Regions from separate parts of the Sphingomonas sp. GC_Shp_6 genome, predicted to be linked through region 2. Evidence: riboswitches for the same ligand, from Rfam matches in the RefSeq annotation. Region 2 holds a riboswitch; each other region holds the start of a gene.
The links. A riboswitch is a leader RNA that binds a small molecule or an ion and turns the genes downstream of it on or off. The one in region 2 is predicted to bind thiamine pyrophosphate.
Positions count from the first base shown of each region.

Region 1: linked by a shared signal. The riboswitch ahead of OXQ95_RS11440 (TonB-dependent receptor) and the one ahead of OXQ95_RS15850 (TonB-dependent receptor) in region 2 are both predicted to bind thiamine pyrophosphate.
Region 3: linked by a shared signal. The riboswitch ahead of thiC (phosphomethylpyrimidine synthase ThiC) and the one ahead of OXQ95_RS15850 (TonB-dependent receptor) in region 2 are both predicted to bind thiamine pyrophosphate.

Region 1 covers NZ_JALNUO010000008.1:131,704-133,900, reverse strand. Annotated here, with positions in the region: gene OXQ95_RS11440 (TonB-dependent receptor) at 1-1,332, opposite strand, end outside; TPP riboswitch at 1,456-1,565, opposite strand; gene OXQ95_RS11435 (amidase) at 1,672-2,197, opposite strand, start outside.
Region 2 covers NZ_JALNUO010000017.1:57,628-59,824, reverse strand. Annotated here, with positions in the region: gene OXQ95_RS15850 (TonB-dependent receptor) at 1-1,066, opposite strand, end outside; TPP riboswitch at 1,207-1,316, opposite strand; gene OXQ95_RS15845 (DUF4239 domain-containing protein) at 1,374-2,197, opposite strand, start outside.
Region 3 covers NZ_JALNUO010000010.1:68,405-70,601, reverse strand. Annotated here, with positions in the region: gene OXQ95_RS12600 (ferritin-like domain-containing protein) at 1-929, shown strand, start outside; TPP riboswitch at 1,023-1,133, shown strand; gene thiC (phosphomethylpyrimidine synthase ThiC) at 1,176-2,197, shown strand, end outside.

The DNA.
Region 1 (2,197 bases), on a different contig from region 2:
CTTGAACCCGACATCCACCGACAGCCGCGGCGTGAGCGTCACATGATCGGCCAGGAAGAACGCCTTGGTCACGGTCACCGTGCGCTCGTTCTCATAGGCGAGCAGACGGCCGTCGGCGGTGCGGATCGCGTTCGCCTCGTGACCCCATGGGTCGATCGGGTTTCCGTCGGCGTTGATCGGCGTGTAGGACTGGATCACCCGGTCGGTGCCGTAATCGAACCACAGCCCAGCGGTGATGCGGTGCGCGCCCGCGGTCAGCGTCAGCTTGCTGACGTTGCCGGTACGAAGCTGATCGCCGGTATAGTTGCCCAGCACGGTCGCCACCCCGTCCACCGCGCCGGGCAAGGCGATCGGCTGGGCCAGCGCCTCGTTGCCGAGGAAATTGCCGGTCGTGCTCAACTGCGTCCCATAAGGCGAATTGCCATAGCCGAGCTGCAGGTAGGTCGTGCTGTCGAGCGCGATGGCGTCGCCGAGCGTCAGGTGCACCGGCGCGGAGGCGTAGAAATTGCGGAACGGCGCACGGTAGAGCCGCCAGTAATTCGTATCGCCCGCGGTGTAGCGCGCGTCGTAGTTGAAGCCGCGGCCAGACGCCTGCCAGTCCGCGAGCGTGGGGCTGGGATAGGTCGAGGAATTGGCCGCGTTGAACGACAATGCCAGGCTGGCGCGGTTGCCGTCGCCCCATTCGTCCAGCAGCTTGGCATCGACATGCTGGCGGACGTCGTACCCCGCGCCACGCCAATTATCCGCGCGCGTGTACGAATAGGAGACGAAGCCGCGCAGGCCGGTTCGCCCGATCGTCCCGGTATCGATCCGGGCGAATATCCGTGCGGCGGCGTACGATCCGGCCGAGACGTCGAGCAGACCGCCGGCCCGTGCCTGCGGATCGTCGAGCGACAGCGACAACAGCCCGCCTGCGCCACCGATGGTCGGGGCATCGATGTCGACCGCGCCTTGCGCGAGCGCGATCCGCTTCACGTTCTCGGCATCGGCGAACTGCGCGGGATAGGCGTAATAATAGCCGATGTCGTTCTGCGGCGCGCCTTCCAGCAGCACGCCGATCTCGTCCTGGCCCAATCCGCGCAGGGTAAGGCTCGAACTGGTCGAGAGACCATAGGGATCGCTCGACGACACGTTCGCTCCCGGCAGCAGGTTTACCAGTTGGAAGGCGTTGAGCGTCGGCGCCTGTTTGGCGATGAACGCCGTGGAGATCGCGCTGACCGCCTTGGGCTCGGTCTGGTCGGGCAGCAGGTCCTCCGGATCGCGGCGCCCGATCACCCGGATGTCCACCGGCACGGGATCGGCGGCAGCGGCCTGCTGCGCCGATGCCACCATGGGCAACGCCATCGGCGCACCCAGCATCAGCGCGAGCGCGCCGCCCCGGAGGACCGTCGCGCCGTTATCACGCCAAGCCATAACCGTCATCGTCTCACGTCCACTCCACATGGAGGGACAACGGAAGAGACCGCCAACCCTCCCTACGCCGGTATCACCCGGATCAGGTTCAGCGGGTCATGGGCTGCTGCCCACCTCTCAGCCGCGCGTCAGCGGCCCCCCGGGGAGGGGATCGTCTAGGGCGTTCGCTGCCATGTGCATACTGTTATCGCGCGGCGGCCGCATGGAACCACGAACGGCATTCGGTCCCGTAGCTCCCGATCGTGGCTTAGACGACGCTCACCGAACGGAGACAGGGGTTGGCGTGGCGGGGTGGAGCGGTGCCAGCAACGGCGCCGTCGCCGCGTCGCCCTCTACCGACGGGGCGAAGGTCGGCGCGAGACGCGCGCCCGACGCCTGTTCATAGGCATAGCCATAGCCGAGCAGCCGCGCCTCGCTCCACGCCGGGCCGACGAACGACAGGCCGATCGGCAACCCGCGCACCGCACCCATCGGCACCGTCAGGTGCGGATAGCCCGCCACCGCGGCGAGATCGGCGGGGCCGCTGCCGGCGACTTGATCGCCATTCACCACGTCGATCTTCCAGGCGGGCGGCATCGTCGGCGCCACGAGCGCGGTCACGCCGTTGGCAGCGAGCAGCGCGTCGATTCCGTCGCGCCCCGCGAGCCGCAGCGACAGCGCGCGTGCCGCGCGGTAGGCGGGGTCGCTCAGCCCCTTGGTCGCCTGCGCCTTTTCGAAACTGTCCTGCCCGAACAACGCCAGTTCGCGCGGGTTGGCGCGGTTGAACGCGATCAGATCGGCCAGG
Region 2 (2,197 bases):
GCTTGGCGACGTCGCCGGCGCGAAACTGGTCGCCGGTGAAGTTGCCCAGCACCGTCGCCGTCCCGTCCACCGCGCCGGGAAGCGCGATCGGCAGCGCGAGCGGCTCCGCGCCGAGGTAATTGCCCGTCGTCGACAGCTGCGTCCCGTAGGGCGAGTTGCCATAGCCGAACTGGCCGTAGGTCGTGCTGTCAAGCGCCAGCCGGTCGCCCAGCGCCAGATGTACCGGCACCGAGACGTAGACGTTGCGGAACGGGCTACGATACAGCCGCCAGTAGTTGGTGTCCCCGTCGGTGTAGCGCTTGTCGTAGTTGAAGCCGCGGCCCACAGCGTTCCATTGCGCCAGCGTCGGGCTGAGATAGCTCGACGTGTCGGTGTCGTTGAACGACACCGCGATGCTTGCGCGGTTGCCGGCACCCCATTCTTCCAGCAGCTTGGCGTCGACGTGCTGGCGTAGGTCGTAGCCGGCGCCGCGCCAATTGTCCGCGCGGTTGTTCGAATAGGAGAGAAAAGCCCGAAGCCCGGTCGATCCGATCGTGCCGCTGTCGAGCCGCACGAAGGACCGCCGCTCCGCATAGCTGCCCCGCGACAGGTCGACGAGTGCGCCGCGCGTCCCCTTGGGATCGTCGAGGATGAGCGACAGCAGCCCGCCCGCGCTGCTCACCACGGGGGAATCGATGTCGACCGCGCCTTGTGCCAGCGTGATCCGGCGCAGGTTTTCGGCATCAGTGAATTGCGAGGGATAGGCGTAGTAATAGCCGATGTCGTTCTGCGGCGCTCCTTCCAGCAGCACGCCGATTTCGTCCTGGCCGAGCCCGCGTAGCGTGAGGCTGGAACTGGTCGACAGGCCATAGGGATCGCTCGACGCCACGTTCGCCCCCGGCAGCAGCGCGACGAGCTGGAACGCGTTGAGCGTCGGCGCCTGCTTGTCGATGAACTCGAACGAGATCGCGCTGACCGCCTTCGGGGCCGTCTGCTCGGGCAGCAGCGCTTCGGGATCGCGACGGCCGACGACCTCGACCTCCGCCGGGTCGGCGGAAGCGGTGGCGACCTGCTGGCCCGCCGCCATCGCTGGCGATGCGAAGAAGACGGCCGGCAATCCCGCCGCGAGCGCCGGCAGGCCCAGGCGTCGCACCGGCGCGGCGGATCGGTGGTGATGGAAAGCCGGCCTGATCATCGTTTCGTGTCCACTCCATGCGGAGAGACAACGGACCTGCCGTCGACCCTCCCTACGCCGGGTTCAACCGGATCAGGTTCAGCGGGTCGTGGGCTGCCGCCCACCTCTCAGTCGCGCGTCAGCGGCTCCCCGGGGATACCGCCTTTTAGGTCGAGGGAGACGATGCGGGAAGTAGTTAGATTAGGGCGTCTTTCGGATGTTAGTTCGGCGTTACGGCCGGGCGGGATGCCGCCGGCCTCGACGGGATGCGAACGTTGTTGGCTACCGGGGCTTCGACAAGTTGCGCGCGTACGAGTTCGAGCGGACCGCTGCCGACGCTCACCCGGCCCCGGAACGGATTGTCGAGGATGCCGACCATGAAGACCAGCAATCCGAGCAGCGCGCACATCTGAACCGTCATCCACAAGTGCATCCGGTAGCTCGCCGTGTGAAAGAACCATGTCGTTGTGATGCAGAGCAGGCCACCGATCACCACCAGCGCCCAAATCGGCGCCGGAAGGCCGCGGTCGACGGCGTTGAGCCGCGCCCGCCGGGTCTCGATCAGGACGTTCAGCTGCTTGAACACTTCGCCTTGAAGGATCTGCTCGTTCGGAGCCGCGGGAGCGTAGGCCATGAGGTGATCCTGGAACGCGTTGACGTATCTGCCGGACTCGGTTGGCACGATTCCCTGCTGCTGCAGCGGCCAGCTCACGGTGATGACGTTCGCCAGATAGCCCGACAGGTCGTGCCGAAGTTCGCTTCGCACGGGTTCCCGGTACGAGCCGACATCGCGATATAGACTCGCCACGACCGCGGCCTCGCCATCCACCTTGTCGCCGACCGCCGAGAACGTCTCCCATGTGCCTATTGCCACGAGCCCGAGCGTGATGCCGTAGAATACCGTCAGCGCGGCCAGGAAGTAGCCGACGATGTCATTGTGCGAGTGGTCGACCTTGTGGATCTGCCTCACCCAGCCACGCGTGAGATGCAATCCGCCGACCCCGAAGACGACGAAGAACGCAATGACGATGGTGGCGAACAGCC
Region 3 (2,197 bases), on a different contig from region 2:
GCGGCGCCACCGCCGCGGTCGGCGGCCTGTCGCTGCTCGCCGCCTGCGGTGACGACAACAATCCGACGCCGACCCCCACGCCCACTCCGACGGCGACCGCCACCACGGCGCAGGTCGATATCGACGTGCTGAACTTCGCGCTGAACCTTGAATATCTCGAGGCGAGCTTCTACTCCTTTGCGGTGTACGGCACCGGCCTTTCGTCGGCGAGCATCTCGGGCACCGGCACGGTCGGTACGGTCATGGGCGGCCGCGCGGTGACGTTCACCGATCCGATCGTCGCGGCCTATGCCCGCGAGATCGCGGCGGACGAAGTGGCGCACGTCAATTTCCTTCGTTCCGCGCTCGGTTCTGCCGCCGTCTCGCTGCCGTCGATCAACATCGATGGCAGCACCTCCTCCGGCGCCTTCAGCCAGGCGGCGCTGGCGGCCAAGATCATCGGCCCGGGGAGCCCCAACCCGAACGCGACCACCTTCGATCCCTATGCCTCGGACGAGAGCTTTCTTCTGGGCGCGTTCATCTTCGAGGACGTCGGCGTCAGCGCGTACAAGGGTGCCGCCCCGCTGCTGGTGAACAAGACCTATACCGAGGCCGCCGCCGGCATCCTCGCAGTCGAGGCCTATCACGCCGGCCTGATCCGCACCGTGCTGTACCGCAAGGGGCTCACCGTCCCCGCGCTCGTCACCTATGCGAACAAGATCAGCGACGTCCGCGACGCCGTCGACGGGTCGAGCGACGACGATCAGGGCATCACCAATGCGGACGGCTCGGCCAACATCGTGCCGACCGATTCGAACAGCATCGTGTTCGGCCGCACGACAAGCCAGGTGCTGCACATCGTCTATCTGAACGCCGCCATCTCCAGTTCGGGCGGGTTCTTCCCGAACGGCCTGAACGGCAACATCGTGGCGAGCACGGCGAACACCTGATCGCCCCGCCACCGCGTTCGAGACGAGCCGCGCGATCCCCGGATCGCGCGGCTCTTTTTCGTTGGCGTGGGCGCGGTCGCGCGCTTATGCTCCGGCCATCCCCGGGGGAGCGCTTCGATCCGCGCTTGAGAATTGGGCAGGAGCCCATGACCCGCTGAACCTGATCCGGTTGACACCGGCGGAGGGAGGGAGCGGTTCCGGCTCCCGCCGCCATCGTCCTCGCTCCGACCTATTGGAGCGCGACTTATGCCTGTCCCGAACAAAGCCGATGGGGCCGCTATCCACGCGGCGAACGCGCCGATCGGCGTCACTACCGGCCCGATCCGCGGCAGTCGCAAGATCCATGTCGGCGAACACCGCGTGGCGATGCGCGAGATCATACTCGATCCCTCCTGCACCGAGCCGCCGCTGCGCGTCTACGATACCAGCGGCCCCTATACCGATCCGAAGGCGACGATCGACATCGCCGCCGGCCTGCCGCCATTGCGCCGCACCTGGATCGAGGCGCGCGGCGACGTCGAACCCTACGGCGCACGCGAATTGCGGCCCGAGGACAATGGTCAAATCGGGCCCGACCGTTCGGGCGGCGTGGCACGCTTCCCCCAGGCGGTGAAACGGCCGCTGCGCGCGCGCGCCGGCGCCAATGTCAGCCAGATGCACTATGCCCGGCGCGGCATCGTCACGCCCGAGATGGAATATGTCGCCACGCGCGAGAATCTCGGCCGCGCGCTGCGCAAGGATCACGTCCGCGACGGCGAGTCGTTCGGCGCGAGCATCCCCGATTTCGTCACGCCCGAATTCGTCCGCGACGAAGTGGCGCGCGGCCGGGCGATCATCCCCAGCAACGTCAACCATCCCGAATCCGAGCCGATGGCGATCGGTCGCAACTTCCTCGTCAAGATCAACGCCAATATCGGCAATTCGGCGGTGGCCAGCAACGTCGCGGCCGAGGTCGACAAGCTCGTCTGGTCGATCCGCTGGGGCGCGGACACGGTGATGGACCTGTCTACCGGACGCAACATCCACGACACGCGCGAATGGATCATCCGCAACTCGCCGGTGCCCATCGGCACCGTGCCAATCTACCAGGCGCTCGAAAAGGTCGGCGGCGTGGCCGAGGAACTGACCTGGGAAATCTTCCGCGACACGCTGATCGAACAGGCCGAGCAGGGCGTGGATTATTTCACCATCCATGCCGGCGTCCGCCTCGCCTATATCCCCATGACCGCCAGGCGCGTGACCGGGATTGTGAGCCGCGGCGGCAGCAT